3 regions of the Paenibacillus sp. G2S3 genome follow, and region 3 is predicted to be linked to each of the others. Evidence: riboswitches for the same ligand, from Rfam matches in the RefSeq annotation. Region 3 holds a riboswitch; each other region holds the start of a gene.
The links. A riboswitch is a leader RNA that binds a small molecule or an ion and turns the genes downstream of it on or off. The one in region 3 is predicted to bind cobalamin.

Region 1 (4,287 bases), 2.7 Mb from region 3:
TGCTCGCTTTTGAAAATATATTTCCACCGATTCCTTCTGAAGTGATTCTCCCTTTTGGCGGATTCATGACAACCACAACGAATTTGACCATTCCTGGTGTAATCATTGCTGCTACGCTTGGCTCACTGCTCGGTGCAGTGATTCTCTATTATATCGGTCGTTTGTTGGATGTAAGTCGCTTGGAAAAGATCGTTGAACGCTGGGGCGGTCTACTCCGAATTAGCAAAAAAGACATCCACAAGGCTGACGCTTGGTTTGACAAATATGGCTATTGGACCGTATTATTTTGTCGGATGGTTCCATTGGTGCGAAGTCTGATTTCGATCCCGGCAGGGATGTCGGGTATGAAATTTGGAGTGTTTATGCTCTTCACAACGATTGGTACACTGGGGTGGAATCTGCTGCTTGTGCTTATAGGCGCGGCATTGGGTGAATCCTGGGAAGACATTGCCATGTATATGGATATGTACTCCAACGTAGTGTACGTGCTTCTGGCAGTGGGATTAGTTATCCTTGGGTATCTGTACTTCCGCAAGCGCAGCCGGAAAATGAACACCGAGGGTTGAGCTGAGGAGAACTTATAGATAAAAGTTATGATTAAAAAGGAGGAGAACAAATGGAGCTATTAACGATTATTAAAGCTATTATTTTGGGAATTGTTGAAGGGTTGACCGAATTTGCTCCGGTATCCTCCACAGGTCATATGATTATTGTTGATGATATGTGGTTGAAATCGACAGAGTTATTTGGGCAATATACGGCCAATACGTTCAAAGTGGTTATACAGCTAGGGTCAATCTTAGCGGTTGTTGTTATTTTTAGAAATCGATTCTTTGAACTGTTGGGCTTAAAGCGTTTCAGTCGCAAGCAGTTAGACCCTGTAACCGAGGAACAACCACAGCTTGAAAAAGGCGGCCACCTTAAGCTTACGCAGGTGCTTGTAGGTTTAGTGCCAGCAGGTGTGCTGGGCGTTCTGTTTAATGATTATATTGATGAGCATTTATTCTCTACATCCACCGTGTTAATCGGTCTAGTAGTTGGTGCTGTATTAATGATTATTGCGGATCTGTTCGGACCAAAGAAGATTCAAACAGAGAGTGTCGATCAGATTACATACAAGCAGGCGCTAGGTGTTGGTCTTGTCCAATGCTTCTCGTTATGGCCGGGATTTTCACGGTCCGGGTCGACGATTTCTGGTGGTGTCCTCCTTGGTATGAGTCACCGGGCTGCTGCTGATTTCACGTTTATCATGGCTGTTCCAATCATGGCAGGGGCCAGTCTACTCTCCCTGATGAAGAACTGGGAATACTTCACCATCGATGCCCTGCCGTTCTTCATCGCAGGCTTTATCAGTGCCTTTGTGTTTGCGCTATTATCGATGCGTTTCTTCCTGAAATTGATCAACCGGATTAAGCTTTTACCATTTGCTATATACCGGATAATACTTGCTGCTGTAGTATATTTCGTATTTTTCTAAATCCGTTATAAGGAATCGATATAACAGAAGCCCCCGTAATCTATTGCAGATGATGGGGGCTTTCACGTATGATGACATCAGATTAAGACACTCACTTTATTAATTATAAGGATAAAGTAAAAGTTTCACTTTATCTTTATAATTCTCGCATAAACGCTTACCGTCCTTAAAAGGACGCCGAAGGCGTTTTAGCTTGATAATATCGGAGACAGGTGCTTGCCGGGAATTAGTAATTCGGTAGGCTTAATAGGGAAATTCGGTTCGAAGCCGATGCGGTCCCGCCACTGTAACGGAAGAGTCCATAGCAACATATGTCACTGGCAATTTACTACTGCTGGGAAGACTGCTAAGGATGCTGACACCGCTAGCCAGGAGACCTGCCTGTTTCAACAGCACTGCTTCACCTACGGAGGATAGGAAGGTGTTAGACGTTAACCATAGGTATATTATGGGCGTCTTTCCCTTTGACTTTTTTAGGGAAGGGCGCTCTTTTTTATAGGAATGCAAGTGATATCGAGTCCAAAATAAGATGATGGAGAAGGGGAGCTGCAAAGTGACGAACAAAGTAAAAGTAAGTAATCTTGGTTACCCAAGAATCGGAAAAAACCGCGAGTGGAAGAAAACGTTGGAAGCCTTCTGGGCGGGAAAAATAAATGAGGAAGAGTTCCGTACTGAAATGGCAGGAATTCAGCTTCAGCATTTGAAGACTCAGCAGGAGGCAGGAATTGATTTAATTCCGGTAAACGATTTTACATTCTACGATCATGTGCTAGATACAGCTGTAATGTTCGGGATCGTACCTCCACGTTATGCGTATGATGGTGGCGACATTGGGCTTGATCTTTATTTTGCGATGGCTAGAGGAAATGCTGAGGCTACCGCTTGCGAGATGACTAAATGGTTCAATACGAACTATCATTACATCGTTCCAGAGATCGGTGCACAAACGCCGCGTCTGACCGAGAATAAACCACTGGAAGCTTATCGTTTTGCCAAGTCCCAAGCGGGAATTGAGGGTAAACCTGTGGTTTTAGGCCTTTATACCTTCCTTAAGCTGTCAAAAGGTTTTGCATCTGCGGATATTGCGAAGATTGCTGCTCGGTTTCTTCCGGTTTACGTTCAGCTGTTGCAGGAATTGAAGCAAGAAGGAGTAGGCTGGGTACAGATTGATGAACCGGCGATTGTTACAGGAATAAATGAATCAGAATTATCATTACTTAACTCGATATACACTGAAATTGCTGACTCCGTGCCAGGCTTAAATATTATTCTGCAAACTTACTTTGAAGCTGCTGAACCGCTGGAAGAACTGCTTAAGCTTCCTGTACAGGGTTTAGGTCTTGATTTTGTCCATGATGGTGGAACAAATCTGGCATCGATTGAACGTCTTGGCTGGCCTGAGGATAAATGGCTGGGAGCGGGTATTATTGACGGACGCAACATCTGGCGCTCGGATCTGGACGCTAAGCTGCAGCTGATCGAGAAGCTGAGTGCACATGTACCGCATAACCGTATTATTCTACAGCCTTCTTGCAGTTTGCTGCATGTTCCGGTTACTGTTCAGGGTGAGGTGAAGCTGAAGGCCACCGTTAAGGCTGCTTTAGCTTTTGCTGATGAGAAGCTTAGAGAGCTTGGACTGCTTGCTGCAGCCTTAGAGGGTACAGCAGAAGCTGCTGCTGCGTTGACAGCCAGTCGTGAAGCCCTTACTGCCTTCCGTGCACTTCCTGAACGTGGTCGTAAGGATGTGGCCGAGCAAGTTCTCGGACTTACAGATTTACCAGACCAACGTAGCCTACCTTTTGCTGAGCGCCTAAAGGTGCAGCAGGAGAAGTGGCAGCTGCCACTTCTGCCAACAACAACAATCGGAAGCTTTCCACAGACCGTAGAAGTGCGCCAGGCAAGGTTGAAATGGCGTAAAGGCGTATGGAATCAAGAGCGTTACGACGGGTTCGTTCGTGAGCAGATTGCAGATGCAATCACCTTCCAAGAAAAGCTGGGTCTGGATGTACTCGTGCACGGTGAGTTCGAAAGAACCGATATGGTGGAGTTCTTCGGGGAGAAGCTGGATGGTTACTTATTTACTAGTAATGGCTGGGTTCAATCCTACGGATCACGCTGCGTTAAGCCACCAGTTATTTATGCGGATATAGCTTTTATTGAACCTATGACTGTAAAAGAAAGCGTCTATGCTCAGTCGTTAACTTCCCTTCCTGTTAAAGGCATGTTGACTGGTCCGGTTACGATTCTCAATTGGTCTTTCGTACGTGATGATCTTAGTCGGGAAGCAGTAGCGAATCAAATTGCCTTAGCGCTCCGTCATGAAGTTAAAGCGTTGGAGGATGCAGGCATAGAGATGATTCAAGTAGATGAACCGGCTATCCGTGAAGGACTTCCTTTGAAGGCTGAAGATCATGAGGCATACTTGAATTGGGCGGTGAAGTCGTTCCGTATCGCGACGAATCATGTAAAGGCTACGACACAAATTCATACCCACATGTGTTATAGCGAGTTTAATGACATGATAGACTCTATTTCAGCGATGGATGCGGATGTTATCTCTATTGAGACTTCACGTAGCCATGGGGAACTGATCGTTAGCTTTGAGGAGCAGGAGTATGATAAAGGAATCGGTCTTGGTGTATATGACATCCATAGTCCACGGGTTCCTGCTGTAGAAGAAATGACAGCTAATATTGATCGTGCGCTGCGGGTGCTGGATCCGGAACAGTTCTGGATTAATCCGGATTGCGGTCTTAAGACACGTGGCTGGCAGGAGACAGAAGATGCTCTTCGTAACATGGTAAAAGCTG
Region 2 (4,287 bases), 380 kb from region 3:
ACAGATGTTTCGATGCTTGGGTGTGTGACGACAATAAGTGTTTTCAATGGTGTATCCTCCATGTTTGAATCAGATTTAGGACTTGAGTATACCTCCCATCTTGCCATCGCGTAAGTATGCACTTTTAGTTCACGTACTTACCTAAAGGTAAGCACTGCAACCTGCCTGCACGTATGATTGATGTATAGTCTTCGGGGCGAATCTCGTCTTCGGTGTACACCCAAATATCACACAAGAGAGACTGGGTCATTCCTCCATTTTACTTGAGTAAAGGCTAGAAGATAGGTGTTTTCAAGACAAACGGCACGGTTCCGGGATCCCCGAAAACCGCGCCGTTATGCCATTCTTAGATATGCTGATGAAGGGAATTGAACTCCTGGGCTACACCAGAATAAGGCTGATATAACTCAGTGGAAGAACATCCTCAAGCTTCCAACCAAAATGTCCTTCACATTTTATAGCAAGATAGTCTTAGAAATAATTACAAGGAGGATAAACAGTACCAAGATTGCACCGGTAGATGTAAAGGCTCCTCCGATACCACCACCATATCCAACACCACCAAAACCAGCAACATTTTCGCTCATTTTAAATTTCCTCCTTTGCATTTAAGTTCATCTTAGCTTATGCAATCCCTACTATATCGCTTGGGTAAATTGGTAATTAGATGTCTATCCATTTAGAGCCCCGACCGCAGGCAAAGGTTAGAAGAATGTTAGAAGATAGGTGATTTCAAGACAAATGGCACGGTCCCGAAATCCAGGAAACCGTGCCATTGCGCAATTCTTAGATATGCTGGTGAAGGGAATTGAACCCCCGGCCTACGCATTACGAGTGCGTTGCTCTACCCCTGAGCTACACCAGCTTAAGGCTGATTTTTCTGTCAAACAAAAAATATTATACAACTTTCAGTCAGAAACGCAAGCCAATTTCTCCCTATCCCCTACTCTCCCGAACTACTATTCCACCTGTAGTTTACACTCCACAGACTCCAGCTTTCCACGGCTAGTGGAGGGCTTATCGCGGCGGTCGTCTATTTTAAGTGAGGTAGAGACACGCTCTGCACCTGCAGCAAAAGGAGATTCATGCAGCGCTTCGACTGCTGCAAAAATACGCTGAAGAGACCCTTCGATGATTGTTCCCATGGATGTAAGTTCATAAGTAATTCCTTCTACCGTCTTCAGCACTCGCTGCATATCCGCAACATAGCTGCTAAGGCTGGTACTGCCTGTTCCAATCGGAATAACGGTTACTTCAGCAATAGGCATGAGAATACCTCCTCGGAATTTAAAAAGTATGTGTCTTCTTCTATTGTAACAACTTCACCGATCTCCCACAAACGATGCCAGCGTTATTATACCCCTTCTTTTCCTCCAAGTACTCCGAAACATGCCTTTCGCCACAGGTATTTTTTCTTACATGAATTCTAGGGTCGTCCGCACTACATTTATGGACTCTTTGTGGCGTTTTTTCGGACAATTTATGAATCATTTTCCATGTGCCTGTGGATCAATTGTGGATTACTTATGGACAGCCTGTGGATCATTTGTGGAGTACTTTTGAAGAACCCACTCCCCGCGCGGGTTTTCTAAAAAACTGTTTACAAACACAACATCTTGGGTTATTTTTATCTAACGACAACAAAATATAGTGGAGACAGGCGCTTTGATCCTTTATAGGAGTTAGAGCTTAATAGGGAAGTACGGTGAAAATCCGCTGCGGTCCCGCCACTGTAACCGGATGCCCTTCACAAGCTTTTAGAAGCTTAAGATGGACAGATCTCCTGGCAGAAGCCACTGAGGGTTATGAAGACCCTTGGGAAGGCGCTGAGAGGTCCTACGGAAGCCAGGAGACCTGCCTGTTTCGACGACACCAACATATGAATGCCTGCGAGGAACAGGAACGGTGTCCGCATGCGGTCATCTTCTTATAGACCACTGCAAATATCTATGTGGATATTTACATAACGCATCGGGCATTTTCTGCCATCCTCGCTAGGGGATGCTTTTTTTATGAGATCACAATGAATATACGGCCGCTTATGTGGTCCAACTTCTTAATGATAGAACGATAGATGTTTTTCTTTTATACTGAGAGGAGAGCTATACAATGACGTTGTTGGAGAGACAATTTAACGGTACAACAAATGCACGAGAAGTTCTTTTAGAGGAGCTCATTGATTTAGGGCGTGATATTATCGACAGCCGGGATTTGGACCTACTGCGCGAGAATGCCAATTTGAACGGAGAGAGTTTCTCCGGTAAAATGAGCAAGTTCGGCAGTGAATATTCGAAATGGTATGCCCGTAACTTTACGATGCCACCACAGCTAGTGCAGGCCATTGATGACAATGTTGTCTATGTGCATGATCTGGATCAATATGCGATTGGAACGACGAACTGTATTTTTATCCCGTTTGATAAGCTTCTCCGCGAAGGCTTCAACACCGGCAACGGCAGTGTTCGTCCTCCGAACTCCATAATGACGGCTATGTCACTGGTAGCAATCATTTTTCAATCCCAGCAAAATGCTCAATATGGCGGTGTATCCGCCAATAAGCTCGACTATGATCTAGCACCTTATGTAACTAAATCCTTCGCTAAGCTGTTCCGCAAGGGTCTGGATTATTTTGAAGAAGGACAAGCTGATGAATCTTTGGGCGAGATTACGATGAGCCGGACCGATCTGGCGGAGTTATATCCGAAGGCGTTCCGTTTTGCACTGAAAGAGACCGAAATTGAAACCCTACAAGCGGCGGAAAGTATGGTACATAATTTGAATACCATGTCCAGCCGATCCGGTGGGCAAATTCCGTTCACCAGCATTAACTACGGAACTTGTACTTCACCAGAAGGTCAGCTTGTGATCAGCTCCCTGCTAACAGCAACGATGAACGGACTTGGCAGCGGAGAAACACCCGTGTTCCCGATTCAGATTTTTAAATGTAAGCAAGGAATCAACCAACAGCAAGGCGATCCTAACTATGAATTGTTCCTAAAAGCGGCGAAATGTTCTGCACGCAGACTATATCCGAACTTCGCTAATCTGGACGCTCCGCTCAACTTGCAGTATTATAATCCAAGTGATCCTGATACGGAATTTGCCACAATGGGCTGCCGAACACGAGTGCTCGGTGACCGTTTTGGGCGTAATCATTGCTCCGGGAAGGGTAACCTTTCCTTCAATACTTTGAATCTGGTTCGACTCGGTCTGGCACATGGCACAGTAACCGGCCGCCGTACTGTCGCAGACGAAGCTGGCTTCTATGAAGATCTAAATCATTATATGGACATTGCGCTGGAAGGACTTCTTCATCGTTTCAACATCCAAGCCGCACAAAAAGCTAAAGCGTCCGATTTCATGATGCGAGAAGGCGTCTGGGAAGGCGGCGAGAATCTCGCTCCTGAAGACTCTGTAGGTGAACTACTGAAGCATGGTAGTCTATCCCTTGGCTTTATTGGTATGGCGGAATGCATGAAAGCTATGTATGGCAAACACCATGGCGAGGATATGGAAATACATGCCAAAGCCGTGGCTATCGTGCGTCATATGCGGGAGTATTGCGATCGGAAAAGTGAGGAACTGAATCTCAACATCACTTTGTTCGCAACACCAGCAGAAGGCTTGTCCGGTAAATTCACCAAGATTGATCGCAAGGTGCTGGGCTCGATCCCAGGTGTAACTGACCGTGAGTATTATACGAACTCTTTCCACATCCCTGTATACTATGATCTAGGTGCTGCTCAGAAAATCAGCTTGGAAGCTCCTTTCCATGAATACTGCAATGCCGGGGCTATTTCTTATGTCGAATTAAATGGCAATGCCCGTAGTAATCCATCCGCTTTTATCAAAATCATTAAATACGCGCTCGAACAACAGGTTAGCTATTTCAGCATTAACCATCCGATTGACCGCTGCTCCGGCTGCGGATACGAAGGCGTAATTGGGACAAACTGTCCTTCCTGCGACGCACATGAGAATGACGTGCACATCCGTCGTTTGCGCAGAGTTACTGGTTATTTAACTGGCGACTATCAGACCCGCTTTAATGCCGCCAAACAAGCCGAAGTACGGGATCGCGTTAAGCATCTATGAATATTTGTGGTTACTATCCGGAGTCGATTAACGAGGGAGAGGGCATGCGGGCCGTCCTCTTTCTCAGCGGCTGCCGCCATCGTTGCCCGGGATGTTTTAATCCCGAGACCTGGAACTTTAAATATGGAGAAGTCTTCACCTTAGAACGTCAACATGAAATTATTGCAGAAATCGCCGCTAACCCTTTGCTGG
Region 3 (4,287 bases):
AATTTGGCAGTGTCATTCACGATGATCTTTAGTCTCCACGCAACACCTTTGTTGAATTTCAGCGTTAGCACGGCATTTTCACCGTATTTTTGCGAAGCTGTGAGTTTTTTGAGTTGGCTGGCCTTGAGTGTGAGCTCCTCGCCATTCAAGGTGTAATCTTTGCCCTTGGTTAAATATTTCCCATTTACACTAATCGTTGTTAGCTTATTGCCGTTTAGGTTCAGCTTCACCTTGGTGTCTTTGATCGTTGCACCTTTTTTTAGATAGACCAGATCGCTCTCGGTGCTGGAGGAACGTTCCTTCAGACCAGACATTAATACGTTGTGGAGCTCGGAATCGGACCACTTATACGTTTTGCGGTTGAAATGTTGCCCGTTATCCCAGAGCATGGAAGTCATTTTCTTTTCTTTTAAATAATAGGTAAGATACTCGAAGAATTTCAGTTTCTCGCCTTGTTCAATCACACCTGTGTCTTTATCGAAGCCCAGTAGTCCGAACTCACCGACGATGACAGGAATACCTTTAGCTACAAATGTGTTGTAAACGTTATCAAAAGTTTGGATGATATCGTTTTTTGTATCTTTTTCAAACGTGGTGTAACCAGCGATATTCACACTGAACGGCCAGAAGCCATAGTAGTGAACGGTCGCGATTATGTTCGGATCTTTAAGAGCTGTAATCGTCTTGTAAAGCTGATCCATTCTAGGTTGCGTAGGAGAAGTCTCTAATGAAGGTAGAACTAGCGGACGGACATCATTCTTTCCACCGGAGTTCCGAACGATCTGATGGAAGGAAGTGTTGAGCTCTGTAAGCATTTGCTCCATCTTCGCTTCATCGGTGCTTCCGCCATCTGTGAAGCGGGGTTCATTGATGCTTTCGAACATCAGCTTATCGGATTTATCCTTGAAGCGGTCCGCAATTTGAGTCCATGCTGCATTATAACGCGCCAGTGTCTCATCATGCTTCTCTTCTATATGACTTACCCATAACCAGGAGTCGTGATGGACGTTAATCATTACATATAACTTGGCGTCCAGCGCCCAGCCTACAACTTCTTCGACACGGTCGAGGTAAGCTTTTTCAATAGTGTAGTTCGGTGCTTCGCCTATGTGTGAATCCCAAGTGATAGGAATACGGATACTTTTGTAGCCTTGTGCGGCGATTTTCTTAATCAGTTCTTGGGTCACACGCGGATTGCCCCAGGAGGTTTCATCCTCACCTGTAGCATCTAGAGTATTGCCAAGGTTCCATCCGGGCTGCATATCGTCTACATAGGATTGGATCTTACTCTTTGGTGCTGCCTTAGCTTGTTGCTCGTCCTTAGTAGCAGCGGCGGCAATGGATGAGAACAAAGAGAGCAGAAGAGCGGTGACAAGGGTCAATGATAAGAAGGATTTCTGGATTCGAGTAGTCATTGAATTCTCCTTTGTAAGATCATTTTTGAGGATGCTTAAACCTGACCTTCCTTAGTACTTTGGTGCTTAGATGAACACGTACACCTCCAATATTTTGTTGTAAACGCTTACCAAATACCCTAACATAGAACATTTGCTGTGAGTACCTTACTAATTTGTGGTAAATTCATATATGAATTAGTGATTTGAAGTGATTCCAAAGTTATGGAGGGCAATCCAGTGAGCAGATTTCATTACATAGGCTCGGCTACAGAGCTTCCGTTAGGAGAAAGAGGCAGTGTGCTGTCAGCAAAGACATATAATGAAGTGAAAAATTCCCCGGAGTATAAGAAACAAAGAGAGGCTCTGCGCCTGCAAGGCATAATTCCTTTGGATGACATCGCAGATCTATCTCATTTAAGAGATGAGGACTGTCTTGTATATGACTCGGAAGAAGATGCAGCGGGAGTTTTTATAGAGGAACTTGGGTATTGGAACGATGAGATTCGCAAGCATTTTCGGAGTCCGTATGTGTACCGGATTTCACCGAATTGGGGTGGCTTCTCTGTATCGCCTAAGCTAAAAGATACTCTACCGGGATCGTATAACGCCTCACTCAAGTGTTGTAAGGAGTTATTTAAGCTTATGACAGATTATGGGGTATCTGGTGCCGAGTTTGAGCTTTATACATGCTGGGCTGAGGAAGAAGGGCTCCCACGTAATAAAAAGTATGATCGAATCCTTGATTTGGCCTCTTTGTCACTGGAGGAGGGCTTTGAGCTGAGGGAAAAAGAGTATATTGTGGTTAAAATGATTTGATATTCAATAGGATTATCGCTAGCTACTCGTTATACAAAAAACAAATATTGCATGACAAAAGCAACTATATTAGATATGATGAAGCATGAAAAAATTAATATTAGCAATAGGTGCCAATTATGAATGTTTCGGAGATACAATCATAGATTGGTTAAATGGAAAGCGGGTGTGAATCCCGCGCGGTCCCGCCGCTGTGAAAGAGGAATCCTTGCAAGGTACCACTGGGAAACTGGGAAGGTAGCAAGGGTGATGATACTTGAGCCAGAATATCTGCCTGTTTCTGATACACCATTAAACTCTACGAGCGATAGAGAGGTGTTTGATATAGTATATGCCTGCTATTGTTGCGGTTCACTATCTTAAACCTCTTGACGTTATGTTGAGTGGTTTTTTTGTAGTGTTAAAAATATAAGAAAGTATAAGTTTAGCATCTATACTCTATGTCTTATATTTCTCGCTAAACGCATACCGTCCTTATAAGGACGCCGAGGGCGTTATGCTTGGAAAGTTTATTCTGTTTTTTAACATAGGAAGAGAAGGGAAGGGTTATGGAAACATGAAGAAAAATAAGTTTTTAGCTTGGTTACTTATTGTAGCAGTATTTATCACGACGTTCTCTACAAGTATAATCCCGGCTCATGCGAATGAAGCAATTGCTGATAGTGCAGTTGTAAGAACAGAGGTTGATCAAGCTCTACTAGAGCAGATTAATGCGCTAGTACAAGAGCCAGATACAGAGAAGCCTACTATTTCAATAGAAGGTATACAAGATAAACAGGAAGTATCCAGTAAAGATGTAAGCTTCAAAGTAGTGGTTACAGACAATGTTTATAAAGACATTATACCAGTAGTAAAGCTGAACCAAGTCGTTCTGACAGCTACTAATGGTGAGTACAAAGCATCTCTAAACCCAGGTAGTAACGTAATCGCAGTAACAGCTATAGATGGCGCAGGAAACAAAGCAGATAATGTAACCTATCAGGTTACTTATAAAATCACTGCTAAAGAACAGTTAGATAAAAGCTTGGCCTACATCGTTAACACCGTAAAGAATCCGTCATTTGGAACAGGTAGCGGAGAATGGTCGATTCTTTCTCTAGCACGTGCGAACTACAAGGTTCCTAACGGTTATTACAATCTCTATTACAACAATGTAGCAACGCGAATAGCAACGATAATTAAGGATGGAAAACTCGACGCTAATAAAAGCACAGAGAATTCCAGAGCAATTCTAGGACTGACCTCTATCGGAAAAGATATCACGAATGTTGCAGGTCATGATCTAAGAAATGCACTCGCTGATTATCAATATATTCAGAAGCAAGGGAACAACGGTCCCATATTTGCTCTGATTGCACTAGATAGTCATAACTATGACATTCCAGTATTATTCCCTGATCCTGATGAGAAGGGAGTAATATATCAAAGCACAAGAGAAAACCTGGTTCAGTACATCTTAGATAGAGAAGTTAAAAAAGGTGCAGCAGATGCCGGGGGCTGGGCTTTAGGTGTAACCAAAGCCGACGTCGATATGACCGGGATGGCGATGCAAGCACTTGCGCCTTATTACGCAAAGGATTCTAATGTAAAAGCTGCCGTGGATCGGGCGATTACATGGTTATCGAGTGTACAAAATGCTCAAGGTGGATTTACAAGCTGGGGAAGCACAAGCAGTGAGAGCATCGCACAGGTTGTTGTTGCCTTAACTGGCGTAGGTGTAGACCCGCACAGTGACCCTAGGTTTATTAAAGAAGGAAATTCACTTATAGATGCTTTACTTAGCTTCTCTGGGCCGGATGGTGGATTCAAGCATATTCTCACCGGAAAAGTAGACGCTATGGCTACGGATCAAGGTACATATGCACTCGTATCCTATGATCGTCTGATCAATAATAGCAACCGTCTCTATGACATGAATGATGTTCAATTAGAGCAGCCGGAAGTGCCGACTTCAGATGTAGCCAAGCTACATTTGGATAAGAGCCTTGCCTATCTTGTTAAAACCGTAACGAATCCGACCTATTTCGGAGAGTGGTCCATTCTTTCTTTAGCACGTGCAAACTACGATGTGCCT

Region 1: another riboswitch for cobalamin. It lies ahead of metE (5-methyltetrahydropteroyltriglutamate--homocysteine S-methyltransferase); the one in region 3 lies ahead of QNH28_RS03995 (S-layer homology domain-containing protein).
Region 2: another riboswitch for cobalamin. It lies ahead of QNH28_RS02365 (anaerobic ribonucleoside triphosphate reductase); the one in region 3 lies ahead of QNH28_RS03995 (S-layer homology domain-containing protein).

The regions. Positions count from the first base shown of each region.
Region 1 is NZ_CP126095.1:4,883,908-4,888,194, reverse strand. Features, by position in the region: gene QNH28_RS21530 (DedA family protein) at 1-566, shown strand, start outside; gene QNH28_RS21525 (undecaprenyl-diphosphate phosphatase) at 617-1,477, shown strand; cobalamin riboswitch at 1,671-1,876, shown strand; gene metE (5-methyltetrahydropteroyltriglutamate--homocysteine S-methyltransferase) at 2,031-4,287, shown strand, end outside.
Region 2 is NZ_CP126095.1:528,493-532,779, reverse strand. Features, by position in the region: gene QNH28_RS02385 (NAD(P)H-dependent oxidoreductase) at 1-47, opposite strand, end outside; gene QNH28_RS02380 (YjcZ family sporulation protein) at 456-587, opposite strand; tRNA gene QNH28_RS02375 (tRNA-Thr) at 794-865, opposite strand; gene QNH28_RS02370 (MTH1187 family thiamine-binding protein) at 960-1,268, opposite strand; cobalamin riboswitch at 1,642-1,876, shown strand; gene QNH28_RS02365 (anaerobic ribonucleoside triphosphate reductase) at 2,110-4,095, shown strand; gene nrdG (anaerobic ribonucleoside-triphosphate reductase activating protein) at 4,092-4,287, shown strand, end outside.
Region 3 is NZ_CP126095.1:905,457-909,743, forward strand. Features, by position in the region: gene QNH28_RS03985 (cellulase family glycosylhydrolase) at 1-1,415, opposite strand, end outside; gene QNH28_RS03990 (hypothetical protein) at 1,635-2,213, shown strand; cobalamin riboswitch at 2,305-2,505, shown strand; gene QNH28_RS03995 (S-layer homology domain-containing protein) at 2,770-4,287, shown strand, end outside.